Regions from separate parts of the Bacillus basilensis genome, predicted to be linked through region 1. Evidence: riboswitches for the same ligand, from Rfam matches in the RefSeq annotation. Region 1 holds a riboswitch; the other holds the start of a gene.

Evidence for each region. A riboswitch is a leader RNA that binds a small molecule or an ion and turns the genes downstream of it on or off. The one in region 1 is predicted to bind cyclic di-AMP.
Region 2: linked by a shared signal. The riboswitch ahead of ACQVV1_RS17965 (APC family permease) and the one ahead of ACQVV1_RS09415 (hypothetical protein) in region 1 are both predicted to bind cyclic di-AMP.

The regions. Positions count from the first base shown of each region.
Region 1 covers NZ_JBNTQO010000004.1:6,793-14,651, forward strand. Annotated here, with positions in the region: gene ACQVV1_RS09370 (ABC transporter ATP-binding protein) at 1-332, shown strand, start outside; gene ACQVV1_RS09375 (ABC transporter permease) at 332-1,084, shown strand; gene ACQVV1_RS09380 (ABC transporter substrate-binding protein) at 1,081-2,082, shown strand; gene tenI (thiazole tautomerase TenI) at 2,093-2,713, shown strand; gene thiO (glycine oxidase ThiO) at 2,706-3,815, shown strand; gene thiS (sulfur carrier protein ThiS) at 3,831-4,034, shown strand; gene thiG (thiazole synthase) at 4,037-4,807, shown strand; gene thiF (thiazole biosynthesis adenylyltransferase ThiF) at 4,800-5,819, shown strand; gene thiD (bifunctional hydroxymethylpyrimidine kinase/phosphomethylpyrimidine kinase) at 5,826-6,641, shown strand; cyclic di-AMP (ydaO/yuaA leader) riboswitch at 6,732-6,879, shown strand; gene ACQVV1_RS09415 (hypothetical protein) at 6,973-7,359, shown strand; gene ACQVV1_RS09420 (hypothetical protein) at 7,376-7,606, shown strand.
Region 2 covers NZ_JBNTQO010000009.1:74,489-85,807, forward strand. Annotated here, with positions in the region: gene ACQVV1_RS17920 (GNAT family N-acetyltransferase) at 1-470, opposite strand, end outside; gene ACQVV1_RS17925 (response regulator transcription factor) at 613-1,311, shown strand; gene ACQVV1_RS17930 (HAMP domain-containing sensor histidine kinase) at 1,301-2,368, shown strand; gene ACQVV1_RS17935 (M23 family metallopeptidase) at 2,451-3,311, shown strand; gene ACQVV1_RS17940 (Nramp family divalent metal transporter) at 3,370-4,665, opposite strand; gene trhO (oxygen-dependent tRNA uridine(34) hydroxylase TrhO) at 5,160-6,119, shown strand; gene ACQVV1_RS17950 (hypothetical protein) at 6,347-7,822, opposite strand; gene panE (2-dehydropantoate 2-reductase) at 7,998-8,942, shown strand; gene ACQVV1_RS17960 (hypothetical protein) at 8,997-9,125, opposite strand; cyclic di-AMP (ydaO/yuaA leader) riboswitch at 9,266-9,412, shown strand; gene ACQVV1_RS17965 (APC family permease) at 9,557-11,319, shown strand, end outside.

The DNA.
Region 1 (7,859 bases):
TTATTCGAACTTTATTAACAGGCGGGGAGATATTGCTGTTAGATGAACCGTTTAGCGCGTTGGATGCTTTAACGAAGGCATCTTTGCAAGAATGGCTGTTTGAACAATGGAAAGAGTGGGAAAAAACAATTTTATTTATTACTCATGATGTGGAAGAAGCATTATTTCTTTCTAATCGAATTTTCGTTGTAGAAAATCAACCGATAACTACTTTAACCGAGAAGATTGTACCGCTTGATTGTAATCGGACAAGAAAAGATTTATATAAGCCTGAAGTGTTAGCGCTTAAAGATGAGCTTCTTAGTATGTTACAAAGGCAGGTACTCGTATGATGAACCGGTTGAAGGAACTATTACCTGCCCTTACACTTTCTAGTATTTTACTTGTCATGTGGGAAATAGGCGCAAGAGTTGTAGATGAGATGTACATTTTACCGTCACCGTCTGCAATTGTAATGAAGATATGGAAACTAAAAGATATATTATTTACGGTTCATTTGCCGGCAACATTAAATGTCGTTTTAATAGGGGTGGCTATTTCTATCGTACTTGGGGTAGGGCTAGCGATGTTAATGAATGCGAGTAATTGGATGGAGAGAGCATTTTATCCATTATTAGTTGCCTCACAAACGATTCCGATTACAGCGCTTGCTCCACTCTTCGTTTTATGGTTTGGATATACGATTTGGAGTAAGGTTGTTGTTACGGTTTTAATTACGTTTTTTCCAATTGCGGTCAATACGTATGATGGACTACGTAGTACAAAAATAGAATGGGAGGAGCTCTTAGTTACGTATGGAGCAACGAAAAAAGATGTTTTTCTTAAATTAAAGTTACCATCTGCTCTTCCTTATTTTTTCTCAGCTTTAAAAATTGCAGTTCCGCTTAGTGTGATTGGGGCAGCAATTGGTGAATGGCTCGGTGCACAAGCCGGGTTAGGATATTTCAGTAAAAGGATGATGACGCAATTAGACGGAGCGGGTGTATTTGCACCCATTGTATTGTTATCATTATTAGCTATTTCCTTTGTCATCCTTATTTCGATTTTAGAAAAGAAATTTATTAGTTGGAGGAAGCATTCATGAAATTTTTAAAACGCATCTTTGTGTTTACATTATTAGTTGCAATGATTGCTGGATGTTCTAGTAATTCAGCATCAGATAAGGGTAAGAAAGAAAAAGAAATAACGGTCATGCTTGATTGGTACCCAAATGCGGTACATAGCTTTATTTATGCGGCAATTGAAAAAGGCTACTTTAAAGAAGAAGGAGTAAAGGTGAATATTAAATTCCCTTCCAATCCGACTGATCCATTAACTTTAGCAGCGGCAGGAAAAGTAACGGTTGGCTTGTATTATCAACCAGATGTTGTTATGGCAAGAGCAAATGAACAAATTCCAGTGAAATCAATTGGAGCTGTCGTACGTTCCCCGTTAAATCATGTTGTATCACTGAAATCAGCAGGCATTCAATCACCGAAAGATTTAGAAGGAAAAACAGTAGGATATTCGGGGACACCTTTAAGTGAGATGTATTTAAAAACGATGGTAAAAGAAGCTGGTGGTAATCCAGATACAGTGAAAGTAGTCGATGTTGGCTTTGATTTAGTACCAGCGTTAATTACGAAAAAAGTAGATGCAGTAACAGGAGCATACATTAACCATGAAGTACCTGTTATGCGACATGAAGGCCATGAACCAGCGTACTTTAATCCAGCTGATTATGGTGTGCCAAACTATCATGAGCTTGTATTTGTAACAGGTGATAAAACGTTGAAAAAAGATAAGGAAGCGTTGCAAGCTTTCTTACGTGGTACGAAAAAAGGTTATGAATTCATGAAGAAAAATCCAGATGAAGCATTAAATATTTTATTAAATCATCAAGAAAAAGAAAACTTCCCGCTTGTACCAGAAGTTGAAAAAGAAAGTATGAAAATTTTATTAGAGAAGATGGAAACGAAAGATGAGCCATTCCTATCGGATTCAAAAGAGTCATGGGAGAAACAAAATAAATGGCTGAAAGATAAAGGGATGACGAAAGAAATCGTTCCAGCTGAGGAATTATTCGAAAACATTTTAAAGTAGGCGAATGAATATGAAAAATGAGCTTCATGTAATCTCAAATGGTCACATGTCATTCGAAGAGCTAGTGAATGTAGCAATGCAAATTGAGAGTGAGATTGATTATTTACATGTTCGTGAGCGTGAGAAAAGTACGAAGGAATTGTATGAAGGTGTGGAAAGTCTTTTGAAGAAAGGCTTTCCCGCATCGAAGATAGTAATAAATGATCGAATTGATATTGCTATTTTATTAAATATTCCGCGTGTGCAGCTAGGATATCGAAGCGCAGATGTAAGGTCAGTGAAAGAAAAGTTTTCTTATTTGCATGTCGGTTATTCTGTGCATTCTTTAGAAGAGGCGATCGATGCATTTAAGAATGGAGCGGATTCACTCGTCTATGGTCATGTATTTCCGACAGATTGTAAAAAAGGTGTGCCAGCGAGAGGGCTTGAAGAAGTTTCAGCCATTGCAAAGTGTTTATCCATACCGATTACAGCAATTGGAGGAATCACCACGGAAAACACAGGGGATGTTCTTACTAATGGTGTCAGTGGTATTGCTGTTATGTCTGGAATTATAAGTAGTAGTAACCCATATAGCAAAGCGAAATCTTATAAGGAATCAATAAGAAAGTGGGCGGAAAAACATGTGTAAGAAGTATGATGTAGCGATAATTGGCGGAGGTGTAATAGGTAGTTCAGTTGCACATTTTCTAGCAGAACGAGGGCATAAAGTAGCGATTGTAGAGAAGCAACAGATTGCATCTGAAGCCTCGAAAGCAGCTGCTGGTTTACTTGGGGTTCAGGCAGAATGGGATGCGTATGATCCGTTATTTGAACTTGCTAGAGAAAGCCGTGCTATATTTCCACAACTTGCAGCAGTTTTACGTGAAAAAACAGGCATCGATATTGGGTATGAAGAAAAAGGCATTTATCGCATTGCTCAAAATGAAGATGAGAAGGAAAGAATTCTTCATATTATGGATTGGCAGCAGAAAACAGGTGAAGATTCCTATTTTCTAACGGGAGAAAAATTGCGGGAAAAAGAGCCATTTCTATCTGAATCCATTATAGGTGCGGTATATTATCCGAAAGATGGTCATGTTATTGCACCAGAGCTTACAAAAGCATTTGCACACTCTGCAGCAATTTCCGGTACTGATATATATGAACAAACAGAAGTATTTGATATTCGTATTGAAAATGATAACGTAACAGGAATTGTTACAAGCGAAGGTATTATTGCGTGCGAGAAAGTTGTGATTGCAGGTGGTTCATGGAGCACGAAGTTACTAGGTTATTTTCACCGCGAATGGGGTACATATCCAGTTAAAGGAGAAGTAGTAGCGGTAAGAAGTAGAAAATCACTTTTAAATGCGCCTATTTTCCAAGAAAGATTTTATATTGCACCAAAGCGCGGTGGACGGTACGTAATTGGAGCAACGATGAAGTCTCATACGTTTAATAAAACTGTGCAACCAGAAAGTATTACTTCTATATTAGAGCGTGCTTATACAATATTGCCGGCTTTAAAAGAAGCGGAATGGGAAAGTGCATGGGCAGGATTAAGGCCACAATCAAATCACGAAGCTCCTTATATGGGAGAGCATGAAGAAATAAAAGGTTTATATGCTTGCACGGGCCATTATCGAAACGGCATTTTATTAAGTCCTGTTTCTGGTCAATATATGGCGGATTTAATAGAAGGAAAGCAGGAGAATCACTTGTTAGATTCATTGCTTTCTAAAAGAGTTTAGAAAGGGGATGGAAGTTTGAATTTAAAAATTAATGGTAATCAAATTGAAGTGCCAGCGAGTGTGAAAACAGTAGCTGAACTACTTACACATTTAGAGTTAGATAACAGAATTGTTGTAGTTGAGCGTAATAAAGATATTTTACAAAAAGATAATCATACAGATACATCTGTTTTTGATGGAGACCAAATTGAGATTGTAACTTTCGTAGGAGGCGGTTGATTATGTTAAACATTGGACCATTGTCATTTCAGTCTAGACTTTTATTAGGAACAGGGAAATTCCCTGATTTTGACGTACAGCAAAAAGCAATTGACGTTTCTGAAGCTGAAATTTTAACGTTTGCAGTACGTCGTATGGATATATTTGATGCAAAGCAACCTAATTTATTAGAGAAGCTTGATGTGAAAAAATATACGTTATTACCGAATACAGCCGGAGCGAAAAATGCTGAAGAAGCTGTTCGTATTGCAAAATTAGCGAAAGCTTCAGGACTTTGTGACATGATCAAAGTAGAGGTTATTGGTGATGATAGAACGTTATTACCTGATCCAATAGAAACATTAAAGGCATCTGAAATGTTACTAGAAGAAGGATTTATCGTACTTCCTTACACATCTGATGATGTTGTATTAGCCCGCAAATTACAAGAACTTGGCGTGCATGCGATTATGCCAGGAGCATCACCAATCGGATCAGGGCTTGGTATTGTAAATCCGTTAAATTTAAGCTTCATTATTGAACAAGCGACAGTACCAGTTATCGTTGACGCTGGTATCGGTAGCCCAGCTGACGCGGCATTCGCGATGGAATTAGGAGCGGATGGTGTGTTATTAAATACGGCTGTATCAGGAGCAAAAGATCCTATTAAAATGGCATACGCAATGAAATTAGGTATCAAAGCAGGTCGCATAGGCTTTGAAGCAGGTCGTATCGCACGTAAACGCTGTGCAACTGCAAGTAGTCCTTTAGAAGGAATGAGTGTAGTTGAATAATCGATATTCTCGCCAAGAACTATTTTCTCCCATTGGGGAAGAAGGACAGCAAAAGATAAGAGAAAAGCATGTGCTTATTATTGGCGCAGGCGCATTAGGTAGTGCAAATGCAGAAATGTTTGTAAGAGCTGGTGTTGGGAAGGTAACAATTGTTGACCGTGATTATGTCGATTGGAGTAATTTACAAAGGCAGCAATTGTATGCAGAGAGTGATGTGAAAAATAATCTTCCGAAGGCTGTAGCGGCGAAGAAACGTCTAGAAGAGATTAATAGTGAAGTAAGAGTAGAAGCACTCGTTCAAGATGTAACAGCTGAGGAATTAGAAGAGCTTGTTACAAATGTTGATGTAATCATTGATGCAACTGATAATTTCGAAACGCGTTTCATTGTAAATGATATAGCGCAAAAATATTCTATTCCATGGATTTACGGGGCTTGTGTAGGGAGTTACGGACTTTCTTACACAATTCTTCCTAGTAAAACACCATGTTTATCATGTTTATTACAATCGATTCCGCTTGGCGGTGCGACATGTGATACAGCGGGCATTATATCACCTGCTGTATCTCTCGTCGTTTCTCATCAAGTAACGGAAGCTCTTAAACTATTAGTGGAAGATTACGAATCACTTCGAGAGGGACTTGCGTCGTTTGATGTATGGAAGAATGAATATTCATGTATGAATGTGCAAAAGCTTCGTAAACACAATTGTCCTTCATGCGGGGAGAATGCATTATATCCGTATTTAAATAAAGAAAATACATCGAAAACAGCAGTTTTATGCGGACGAAATACAGTTCAAATTAGACCACCTCATAAAGGGGAAATGGATTTTGAACAATATAAGGGGCTGCTGGAAGGTCGCGTTACGGATTTAAATGTAAATCCATATTTACTATCATTTTCTGTTGAAGAAAAGAGATTAGTTGCCTTCAAAGATGGTCGTGTACTTGTACATGGAACGAAAGATATAAGCGAAGCAAAGACGATTTATCATCGCTATTTTGGTTAGAAAAGGATGAGTGGGATGAAAGTGAATAAAGCTTTAACAATTGCAGGATCTGATAGCGGAGGCGGTGCTGGCATTCAAGCGGATTTAAAAACATTCCAAGAGCTTGGTGTATATGGGATGACGGCTATTACGGTAATTACTGCTCAAAACACGCTTGGCGTTCAAGGGGTATATCCTGTTCCATTAGAAGGTATTACGGAACAGCTGAATTCAATTGGTACGGATTTAACACCAGATGCTGTGAAACTAGGAATGTTATTTAGTAGCGAAATCATTCAAATTGTAGCAGAACATATTAATAAATTTGGCTGGAATAATATTGTGCTAGACCCTGTTATGATTGCTAAGGGTGGAGCATCATTATTACAACAAGAAGCAGTACAAGCATTAAAGGAATATTTATTACCAGTAGCAACTGTTATAACACCGAATGTTCCGGAAGCAGAAGTGTTAACTGGGCTGGAAATTCATAACGTTGAAGATAGTAAAGAGGCTGCAAAAGTACTTCATGAATTAGGTGCGAAATATGTACTCATGAAGGGCGGACATGCAGAATATCAAGGTAATGAAGTAATTGATTTACTCTTTGATGGAGAAGATTTTATTGAATTTAGAAGTGAGCGAATTCCTTCAAAGCAAACACACGGAAGCGGCTGTACATTTGCGTCAGCAGTTACAGCTGGACTTGCGAAAGGATACTCGATGGAAGAGGCAGTTCAAGAGGCTAAACAATTTATTAGTATAGCAATTGAAGAACCGTTGAATATTGGAAGTGGTCATGGACCGACGAATCACTTTGCATACAAATTGAATAAAGCATAAGCATGAATAATAGAAAAGTCAGTTTTATAACTGGCTTTTTTTCTGTTTACTTTTTCCAAATACAGGAGTAATATATCAGCCAGAATACATTTTTGTAATACGCTGAGTCCAATTCTATGGAGCGGAGGAACCAATTTGTGCAGTGTCACTAGGGGTGAATCTTTCAATTTTGAAAGTAGGGCTACTCTCAAAGTCCGAATCCGACAGCTAACTTCGTAAGCGTCTTGAGAGAGGACGGTGCCATGATGGATACATCACTTCATCGATCTGATTAGTATAGGGGAATATCAATCTATGTTTGAGTTCTTTTATGCTAAGGAGGATGAGGTATATGGAACTAACACTTATTTGTGTTGGAGAAGAAAGCAAGGTAAATAGTTTAATAGATTTAGTAGCTTTTCAACATGAGTTAATTATTTTTACAGCAAATGAAGAGATAGCGGCTGAAGTTAGGAATTGTGGATTTGATTGGACGTATAGTTGTAGTAAGAAGCAGGATTTTACTAGTATTTGTGAGTGTATTAAGAAGGTGATTCTGCTAGGGGATGAGCTTCCAATCGTTAGCTTCTTTACAGAACACATTCGTTTTTCTTTCCAAGCGCCTATTACTGTTGTTACAAAAAATAAACGATATCCAGCGAGGCTCTATGAAACAATTGGAGCTACATTTGTCGTGTTTACGAATTGTGATAATATTTCTTTTTTATGTTTTGAATAAGGCGGGGGAGAAGAAAATGAAGGTGTTATTATTAGGAGATATAGCGAATCGTTGGGCAGTATCGGTAGAGCGAGTTCAAGAATTGGTGGTGCTCGATCCTATTTTTCCAAGGCCCTATATCATATTACCATCAAAAGACGCTTTATATTTAAAATCAGATGTTATCGAATATGAGCAGCTACATGCAGAATTGTCACAAGTTTATATTCGCGGGAGAAATTTACGTGCTTTTTTACGAGGGGAATAAATAGTGTATAAAAAAAGAGCGAATGCGAAGTGCAACAAGCTATGCACTTCATGTCATTCGCTCTTTTTATTTCGTATTTAAAAGGTTATTTCTGTGAAAAAGAAAGAAAAGACGAGAAAACAGATGAAAGAATATTAATAACACTAAATGTAAGCGTTTAAACAGATGGATATTTTCTTATTTTCAGTAATTTGCCTCTTTACAAGTTAAATATAGAGGAGTATATTTACTCTCATAAATCATTCATAAAATT
Region 2 (11,319 bases), on a different contig from region 1:
TAATTTTTTAGAACTCCTTCTTTTTCAAAACCTAATTTTAATAGAACTTTATTGGAAGCCTCATTTTCAAGAAATACAATGGCCCCGATACGCTTTAAATGAATGGTATGGAAACCGTATGATATAACCTCAGAAACAGCTTCAGTCGCATATCCTTTTCCCCAGTATTCAGGGAAAAAGGCATAACTTAAATTAGCTCGTTTATGCTCGGAAGACCAATCATGAAATCCGATTGTTCCAATGAGTTCTTTCTTATCTTTTAATTCGATTCCCCACTTTATACCGCTCCTTGCATGGTAACTCAACTTAAAGTTATGAATGACTTGTTTCACTTGATCAACATCCTGTAATGGTTTTTGGCCATAGTAGCGCAGTACATCAGTATTAGAAAAGCATTGTAGTATACTCGGTGCATCTTCTTCGGTAAGTTCTCGTAAAATGAGTCGGTCGGTTTTCAATATAGGAAACATACTTTCACTCCATTTCTTCTGAAACTAGAATGTGTTGTTATTATATAATTTAGTCTGAAAATAAAGATTATTCAAGAGGGAAGTATGGTTTTGATATATGATAAAATTGATTGTGGAATAAATTACAAAAAGAGGTTTACATATGGAGACATACTCAATTTTAATTGTAGATGATAATAAAGATATTGTTCGATTTGTTCATGTGAATTTAATGCAAGAAGGTTTTAAAGTTTTTAGTGCTTATAACGGAGAAGAGGCTTTAGAAATAATAAATAATAACAGAATTCAACTTGCTATTTTGGATATTATGATGCCACAAATGGATGGAATAGAATTGTGTAGAAGGATTAGAGAGAAACATAGTTTACCAATTATGTTTTTAAGTGCAAAATCATCGGACGTGGATAAGGTAATAGGATTTAGTACTGGAGCAGATGATTATATTGTGAAGCCATTCAGTACAATTGAATTTATAGCGAGGGTGAAAGCTCAATTAAGAAGGTATACATATTTCAATCAAAATGCTGTCCAAGAAATAGAAAAGAAAATAAACATTAGAGGGTTAGAAATAGATGAAGTGTCTAGAACAGTAATGTTATATGGAGAAACAATCAATCTTACGAAAACTGAATATGATATTTTATACTTAATGGCAGCTGCAAAGAATCGTGTGTTTACTATTGAAGAAATATATGAGAGTGTTTGGAAAGAAAGAGCCTATGAAAGTAATAATACAGTAATGGTTCATATCGCAAGATTGAGAAATAAAATTGAAGAGAATCCAAAAGAACCGAAGTTTATTCAAAATGTTTGGGGAGTCGGATATAAAATTGAAGATTAAATCATTACAAGGCATTAGAGCTAAATTTTTTATTGCATTCATATGTAGCATCTTGTTAGCAACTGTAAGCATAATAGCGTTTCAAATGTTAATTGGAAATATATATAGTCATGTTACTGCGTTAGAGGAAAAGTATTCATTTTTATATTTTATAGTTTTTTTGATTTTTACTACGACATATTTTGCATGTATGACAAAAACAATGATGAAAAGATTATCTGAAATTAATAGGAATGTGAAGGAAATAAGTAATGGTAATTTTGAAATACATATACCTATTTCAAAACATGACGAGATTGGTGAATTAGCGACGAATGTTAATAGAATGGTGAAAAGTTTAAAAGAGGCTATCGAGAATGAAAAAAAATCACAGGAAATGAAAAATGAAATGATTAGTAATATTTCTCATGATTTACGAACTCCTGTAACATCTCTAATCGGTTACGTGGACCTGTTAGGAAATCAGCTTCATTCAAATAGAGAAGAATGTGAACAGTATGTAAGTATATTAAAGCGAAAGAGTTATGAATTAAAAAATCAAGTAGATGATTTATTAGAATATTGTCAAATAAATTATAGAGAGATTGAATTACATAAAAGTGTAGCAAATATGAAAGCTTTTATTGAACAAATTATGATTGATTTTGTGCCACAACTAGATGATGCTGATATGAGCTTTTGTATTAAGGGTGATAAGGAGTTACATGTGGAAATGGATGTAGCGCTTATGGTGAGGTTATTCGAAAATGTAATTAGTAATAGTATTATGTACGGGAAAGACGGAAAGGAGATTCTTATTCAAGTTTCTAAAAGAGATATGAATGTTGAAATAGAAATTAAAAACTTTGGACAATGTATTCCGAATGAGAACCTTCCTTACGTTTTTGAGAAGTTTTATCGGGGTGAAAAATCACGTAGTTCTCATACTGGTGGAAAAGGAATGGGACTTGCAATTGCGAGAAGTATAGCAGAACTTCATAAAGGAGATATCACTGTACGTAGTAACGATAAAGAGACAGTTTTCACTATCGTTTTACCACAGTATAAAGAAATGTAAGAAAGTCGTAAGTATTTCTTTTATATGCCGTAATTTTCACTTCGTATCATGTAGAACAAAGATATGAGAGTAGGGATACAACATGTGGAAGAAATATGTATTAGTAATTGTAGTTGCTTTTTTAATTATAAGTTGGAGTGTAATTTATTTAGCTGATGGTGTTATATCAATCGTTTTTTGGTGGAGTATACAAGCATTTAGCCTAGTATCAATTTTTATTTTAATAGCATCAGTATTACTATTTGTGTGGAAAGGTATTTTCAGAAAGCGAATAGATAGAACGCTACTCTTCATTGTGCTTTTTTCTATAATTGGAGCTTGGCCCTTAGGATGGTTCGCTAACATAGGCGGACTTGCTTACCCAGCTGATGTACAGTCTATGAACCCTAAAATAGTCGTTCGTTTTCCTTTAAATGAACGAGCACTAGTAGGCTGGGGTGGTGATCGGTTAGAAACGAACTATCACGTTATAAAGCCGAATGAACGATGGGCATATGATATTCTCATTCCACCTGCTGAAGTAAAAAGTAATAAGTTAGAGGATTATGGAATATTCGGAGCGAAAGTAATGGCACCAGCTTCTGGGACGGTTGTATCTATTAATAATAATGACCACGATTTAGTTCCTGGATCGGATAATTTTCAGTCGATGGCGGGGAATCACATATATTTACGAGTAGATGAAACAGGGACATTTTTGATTCTTGCCCATTTAAAGGAAGGATCAATTAAAGTGAAGGAAGGACAACATGTAAATGAAGGAGAGGTTCTTGCTCAAGTTGGTAACTCAGGAAGTTCAAGTGAACCACATTTACATATTCATCATCAAAGGCAGGATCCATCAAAGGTAAGTATGTTTTTTGCGGAAGGATTGCCACTGTATTTTCAAACTGAAAAAGGTACGATGATGCCAGAAAGAGGGACATACATGAGTGGTAAGTAGAAGGAAAGTAATTCAAACAAAAAGGGTATTCCAAATTGAAATTGGAATACCCTTTTTATTAACCCACAAATGTTTGATACAGTAAGAAAATATTTAAAACGATAACAAGTGCAGCAATGATCCAAGCGATAAAGGTAGTTATGCGGTGATTAACGAGTGCACCCATAATTTTTTTACTACTTGTAAACATAATAAGTGGTACTAATGCAAAAGCAATACCGAATGATAGGACGACTTGGCTCATGACTAGAGCGTAAGTTGGATTTACACCAAAAGCGATAATAACTAATGGTGGAATCATTGTAATAAATCGGCGTAAGTATAACGGAATATGCATTCGAATGAATCCTTGCATGATAATGTCACCAGACATTGTACCGACTGAAGAGCTAGATAAACCAGCTGATAAAAGTCCGATTCCAAATAAAGCAGCGGATGCAGGTCCAACTAAGTTGCTAAATTGATTAAAAGCAACATCAAGATCTTCAACATGTAAGCCGTTTTTAAAGAATAGTGCGGCAGCAACAATTAACATACTTGCATTAATTGCTCCAGCGATAACCATTGCGATAATAATATCAATAAACTCAAAGCGGAAAATCTTTTTCTTTTGTTCATCATTTGTTCCGACTACGCGGCGCTGCGTTAAGGCGGAATGTAAATATATTGCATGTGGCATAACTGTCGCGCCTAAAATACCAGCTGCTAATAAGATACTATCCACGCCTTGGAATTTTGGAATGAATAGTCCTGAAAGTAAAGGACTTAATTCCGGTTTTGCATAGAAAACTTGTACACCAAAAGCGATAACAACGATAAAAATCATTCCTGTTATAATAGCTTCTAATGGACGGAAACTTCTGCGTTGAAATTCAAGAATAATAAATGATCCAGCGGCTGTAATTAAAGCGGCTGGTAACATTGGAATCCCGAATAATAAGTACAATCCGAGTGCCGCTCCAATAAATTCAGCTAAATCAGTCGCCATAATAACGAGCTCCCCTTGAATCCATAAACCGATGGAAACAGGTTTCGGGAAGTTTTCTCGAGCAATTTCAGGAAGGTTTCTACCTGTAGCAATTCCTAATTTAGCGGATAAAGTTTGGATTAATACAGCCATTAAATTAGAAGCGAGTATTACCCAGAGTAATAAATACCCATATTGTGATCCAGCAGCAATATTTGTGGCGAAATTGCCAGGATCAATATAAGCAACTGAAGCGATGAAAGCAGGACCTAAGAATGGTAATAGTCTTTTTAAGCCTTTCGTTTGCCCGCTTAATGCTAAATGCGCTGATTGAACAGTTGTACTTTGAGAAGGGACTTGTTCATCTTTTGATATATCTTTATTCATAGTAGTTTTCCCCTTTAAAATGTTAACTTGATGAAATTATTGTATTTATTCTTACTTATTATTTCAATACATTTAAATATAATATGTGTATTTTCATTTGAACATAAATGTTTCCTTAATGCAAATTATATGACTTTGTGCAATCGATGGTGTGAAGATACGAAATCTTTTTGGAAGTTTATGGTTGATGTGTAAGGGGGAAGATAATAAATTAAAGGGCTATTTTTGAAATTTATGTGAACATAAAGCCTATAATACAGCATATTAATTGATGGAAATGAATTTGTATGATATATAATATATTGGGATTACAACATAACCACAGTGTTTTGGTATGTAATCTTGTTTTTTATTTTTGTTAACTGATAGAAAATAGTATAAAGAGAAGAAAATGGGATGCATAAAACTTTGGATACATTTTCTTATTATATATGTTTTGATATGAACGTTAACTTATACATGATTTTAAAAATTAGATAGGTGGTAGAAATACATTGGCAACTACAAAACCATACAGAGTATTACTATATTACATGTACACAACAATTGAAAATCCTGAAGAATTTGCGGCAGAGCATTTAGCATTTTGTAATTCACTTGAATTAAAAGGAAGAATCCTTGTAGCTAAAGAAGGAATTAACGGAACTTGTTCTGGTACTGTAGAGCAAACAGAGAAATACATGGAAGCAATGAACAACGATCCACGTTTTGACGGTATCGTATTTAAAATAGATGAAGAAGAAGGGCACGCATTCAAGAAAATGCACGTACGTCCTCGTCCAGAGTTAGTTACACTTCGTCTAGAAGATGACATTAACCCACACGAAATAACTGGGAAGTATTTAGAGCCAAAAGATTTTTATGAAGCAATGAAACAAGAAGATACAGTTATCATTGATGCACGAAATGATTATGAGTTTGATTTAGGACACTTCAAAGGTGCGATCAAACCAGATATCGAATCATTCCGTGAATTACCAGACTGGATTAGAGAAAACAAAGAAACACTTGAAGGTAAAAAGATTTTAACGTACTGTACAGGTGGAATTCGTTGTGAGAAGTTTTCTGGTTGGTTAGTTCGAGAAGGCTATGAAGATGTAAGTCAGCTTCATGGCGGAATTGTAACATACGGAAAAGACCCAGAAGTACAAGGTGAGCTTTGGGATGGACAATGTTACGTGTTCGATGAGCGTATCGCTGTACCAGTAAACCAAAAAGAACATGTTATTGTTGGTAAAGACCACTTTACAGGTGAACCTTGTGAGCGCTATGTAAACTGTTCAAATCCAGAATGTAACAAGAAAATTTTATGTTCTGAAGAAAACGAAGCGAAATATTTACGTGCATGTTCTCATGAATGCCGTGTAAGCCCACGTAACCGCTACGTAATACAACATGAATTAACTGAAGAACAAGTAGCTGCTGCGTTAGAACAAATCGAAGCAGGAAAGTAAGTCGAATGAGTATAGCAAAACGAGAAGAAGTTACTCCAAAGTTCATTTTGGAGTAACTTCTTCTTTTTGTCAGTTTTTGTCGGTAAGTCGATATGTTCGAAAAATCGCTGATATATTTCGAGTTTTGCTGATATATTTCGAGTTTCGCTGATATATTTGAAAAATCGCTGGTAAAAATTTCATGTACTGAAGCGCGCTACAGATGGATAATTTGAAAATAAACTTTTTTAATTCTCATCATCTTTCTCTTTCACAGCAGATAACACTGTTTGTTTGACCCATGCTTTTCTTCTTCTATGCTGTACCCCCCATTGATATAACCCTTGTGCACCTAAAATAAGTGAAATGACTATACCGCTAATTGCTATTAAAAGAGCGAAAAATTCAAGGGGCGAAGATATTTTGTTTGAATCGGTGTTTCTTAAAAGATCAATCATAGTAAATCCTAACATTTGGCCTACTACAGAGTAGAGGGTTAAAATTAATAACAAAAGGCTATCTTTTTTTGAAGCGACATTTTCTTGATATTTAAACAAACTATCAAGATTTTGTTTTGCGTTCGAGTATAAAATTTCGATGTTAAAAAGTTTTCTTAAGCGAAAGAAAATATCTTCACTCTGTGATTGGGATACTAGCTCTAAAGAAAAGTAATTCGCTGTAAATGAATTGATTGAATAAATTAATTTCTCTATTTCATTTGTATCTTGTTCAATGTTTAGTTCAGCATAAGCGTTTGCCATTTTTAATAAAACGATTTTATGAAATAGATTTAATAACAAAGCGTAATAAAATTCCCCGTACATTTGACTGGCAAGTTTAGTAATTTCGTGTTCTCCCTCATTTGTTACACATGTGAAAATATGTTCTTCCATTATGAAATAGCGATTGGGTGCCCATCTCTGGTAAGCGTGTTGTTTTAAATAATCATGAATATAAGGAAGATTATTTGCACTCACATATGCTCTACCATCACTTGTTAACCCGGAAAGACTGGAAGTACGATAAACATCCACTTCATTAAGTTCCATATCTTCTTTTATAGATAATAATGTTTGAACGTACATTCTTTGGTCTTCAAAGAATGGAAAGGTTTGAAAGTAAGAGCTTCTTAATCTCTTCTTCTCAAAGAAGTCTGTTACGCCATGAAATAAATAACCGAAAATGAACCTTTCCACTTGGGAATATCTTTTTCCATTACACTCAATACAAATCGTTTCGTTTGTATCATTTTTAGTTTCAAGTACACGGAAGCGGGCGGCAAATTCGATTGCTTCTGATAATGACATTTTTGGAGCTGTTTCTACTTCTGTCCGAATGGTTAAGAAGCCAAGTTCATAAGGACAAAGTGTTATGTCAATAGAATGAATCTTGAATGGAACAGAAATAAGATTTGTTATTAAATATCCATTTGAATTAAGGTCTTTAGAATAGCGCTGTAATCCTTTTTGATGCGCTGAATGAGGAAATAGAATTTTATTTGTAAATGAAAGATAGTATGCTTCCATATTTTGATGTGAAACTTGAAACTTTCCGTAGTATGTATTTTCATTTTCAAGATGATCGAGTCGAAAAGGGCGAAAATCATTTTTCTGTAAGAAAGGGAACATATTTTGTTCATATCCAGTTTTAAAAGAAAACGGGAATATAAATTGAAATATAGCTGTTGTTACATCTTTTTCCTCGATTGTTTGTATTGCCTCCATTTACATTGTTTCCTTTCCATATGTGCTATAAAAACAACATGCCCAAATTCATTTGAAAATAACCACTGTTTTATACTATATAAAGAATGAAAATTCAGCTTATTTAGTAGGGGACATGTATAATGTTATGTATACTAAAAGGTATAAGATTATATTTTGAAAAGGGGGATGTTGTATGCGTATTTTAGTACTAGGAGCTGGTGGCGTCGGAGGCTTTTTTGGTGGCCGATTAGTTGAAAAGGGAGAAGATGTTACGTTTCTTGTTCGTAGTAAACGGAAAAAACAATTAGAGGAAGGAGGACTTGTAATCCGAAGTATGAACGGGGATTTTTCCTTCCAACCGAAATTAATAACGAAAGAAGATAGAACTTCTCCATTTGATGTTATTTTATTTTCAACAAAAGCGTATCACTTAAACGAGGCAATTCAAGATTTGAAGCTGTTTGTAGGTAAAAATACTGTAATCATTCCATTGTTAAATGGTATCGCTCATTTATCATTATTACAAAAAGAATTCGGCGAGGAAAAAGTAATTGGCGGTTTATGCTTTATCGAGACGACGTTAAACGATCAAGGAGAAATTGTACAAACTAGCGCTGCCAACAGACTTGTATTTGGAGAAATTAAGTCTCAAGATCCAGAGAGAATAAAGCATATTTCTAAAGCATTTGCAGATACGAAATCTAGTTTTGTTTTAAGTGAAAATATTACGCAAGATATGTGGCATAAATATTTATTTATTACTGTAATGTCAGGTGTGACAACATTAATGCGTGCACCAATAGGACCAATCCGTGAAAGTGAAGGTGGACGTGATTTTATCCGAAGCTTATTTGAAGAATGTGTGCAAATTATGAGATATATTGGGGCACCAGTTAAGGATGAGATTTCCAAGGAACATATGAAAACAATTGATAAAATTTCATATGACATGAAGTCATCGATGCAGCGGGATATGGAAAAAGGTTCGTCTATAGAAGGAAAGCACTTACAAGGATATTTACTAGATGTAGCAGAACAATTTTCTATAGAAGCACCATTATTAGAAGCAGTATATCAAAATTTGAAAGTGTATGAAGAAATGACCTTTAACAGATCAGCAATAGAATTGGATGTATGAAAAAATAAAAAAGAAAGCAATATATAAGTGTATTGCTTTCTTTTTTATGACAATTTATTTATTTCTTTTCGTTCTATCTGTCAAATTTATTTCCTGTTCACGTTTACTGTATAGTTGATTAATTTCATTTGCTAACGCATCTAAATAGGAATCGGAAAAAATAGGCTTCTTTTCTTTAGACATATGGGTCTCCTTTATCGATTTTTTAGTATTCATTATGTATATTTATCGGCGGATTATGCGCAATCATTTTAAATTTTTTCTTTTTCAAAATTTTTGTTTACATTTTGAAAATAAAGGAGTATTATAATCCACAGTTTCAATTTTCTAAATCGCTGAAACCGCATGGTGCGGGGGACCCGTTCTTATGGATTAATACTTAATCCAATGGGGTGAATCCTTGAAAAAGGTAGGGCTACTCATAGGCCCGAATCCGACAGCTAACCTCGTAAGCGTTATATTGAGAAGGAAGGTGGAGCTTGTGCGACAAAAAATATAATGTCTACAAGTCTATTTCGTTATGGCTTGTAGACATTTTTTGTTTTCTGAAGAAATAGTTTATCCGCTGTAACTAGCAGAAAAGTTCGTACAAAATTAATGGAGAGTGGACAGCAGTGGTTTCATCTATTAAAAGATTTTTAATTGGAAGACCGTTAAAATCAACTGAGCTTGGAGAACAAAAGCTCAATAAAACGAAGGCGTTAGCAATTTTGTCTTCTGACGCTTTATCATCGGTTGCTTACGGTCCAGAGCAAATATTAATTGCTTTAGCAGGTCTTGGAGCAATCGCTTATTGGTATTCTATTCCGATAGCTGTTGGGGTATTAGTATTATTGACAGCCCTTATTTTATCTTATCGACAAATTATTTTTGCTTATCCGCATGGCGGGGGCGCGTATGTTGTATCAAAAGAAAATTTAGGGATGAACCCAGGCTTAATTGCTGGAGGATCTTTATTAGTCGATTATATTTTAACGGTTGCGGTAAGTGTGTCTGCTGGTACAGATGCGCTAACATCTGCTTTTCCTAGTTTACATGCACATAATGTAATCATTGCGATTATATTTGTTATATTTATTACTATTTTAAATTTAAGAGGGGTAACGGAATCAGCTTCCGTTTTAGCATATCCTGTTTATTTATTCGTTTTAGCACTATTTATATTAATTGGTGTAGGGATATATAATATTTTAACGGGACACGTTTCACCGACTTTACACACGCCAATTGGAACGCCGGTTGCAGGAATTAGTTTGTTTTTACTGTTACGAGCATTTGCATCGGGTAGTTCGGCTTTAACAGGTGTAGAGGCGATCTCTAACGCAATTCCAAACTTTAAGGATCCTGCACCTAACAATGCAGCGAAAACATTGCTTGCAATGGGAGCATTACTTGCAGTGTTATTTTCAGGGATTGTTTTCTTAGCTTATTATTACGGAATTACTCCAAGTAAAGAAGTAACAGTTGTTTCTCAAATTGCTGAACAAACATTTGGACGTAATTTCATGTACTATTTCATACAAGGTACAACAGCTTTAATATTAATTCTTGCTGCTAACACAGGATATTCTGCATTTCCGTTATTAGCAGTTAACCTTGCAAAAGATAAGTTTATACCGAGAATGTTTACGATTAGAGGAGACCGCCTAGGTTACTCAAACGGTATTATTATACTTGGAATCGCTTCGATTATTTTAATTGTAGCCTTCCAAGGGCAAACAGAACATTTAATCCCGTTATATGCAGTAGGTGTATTTATTCCATTCACACTTTCTCAAACTGGGATGGTATTAAAATGGCTTCGTGAAAAACCAGAAGGATGGGCTTTGAGATTAACGATTAATTTAATCGGTGCAGTTATTAGTTTTATCGTAATGAGCATGTTCTTTTTAACTAAATTTGCACAAGTTTGGTCGATCCTTATTTTCTTACCTGCCATCATCTTCTTGTTCCATCGAATTAAGAAGCATTACGACGCGGTGGGTGATCAATTAAGTTTAAAAACTTGTGAACCACTTGTTCCAATTGAGGGAAATGTAATTGTTGTTCCTGTAGCTGGTATGACTCATGTGGTGGAAAATTCATTGAACTATGCGAAGGCTCTTTCGGCAGATCAAGTTATTGCTGTATATGTTGCTTTTGACAGAGAAGAGGAAAAGAAATTTGAAGAGAAATGGAAGAAGTGGCAACCTGAAGTAAGGCTTGTTACCTTACATTCTCATTATAGAAGTATTATTCAGCCACTAACAAAGTTTATTGATACAGTACAATATAAAGCGAGTGAGTCAAATTACCGGGTTACTGTAGTTATACCACAGTTCATTCCGAAAAAAGGTTGGCATAACATTCTTCATAATCAGTCTAGTTTACTCATTCG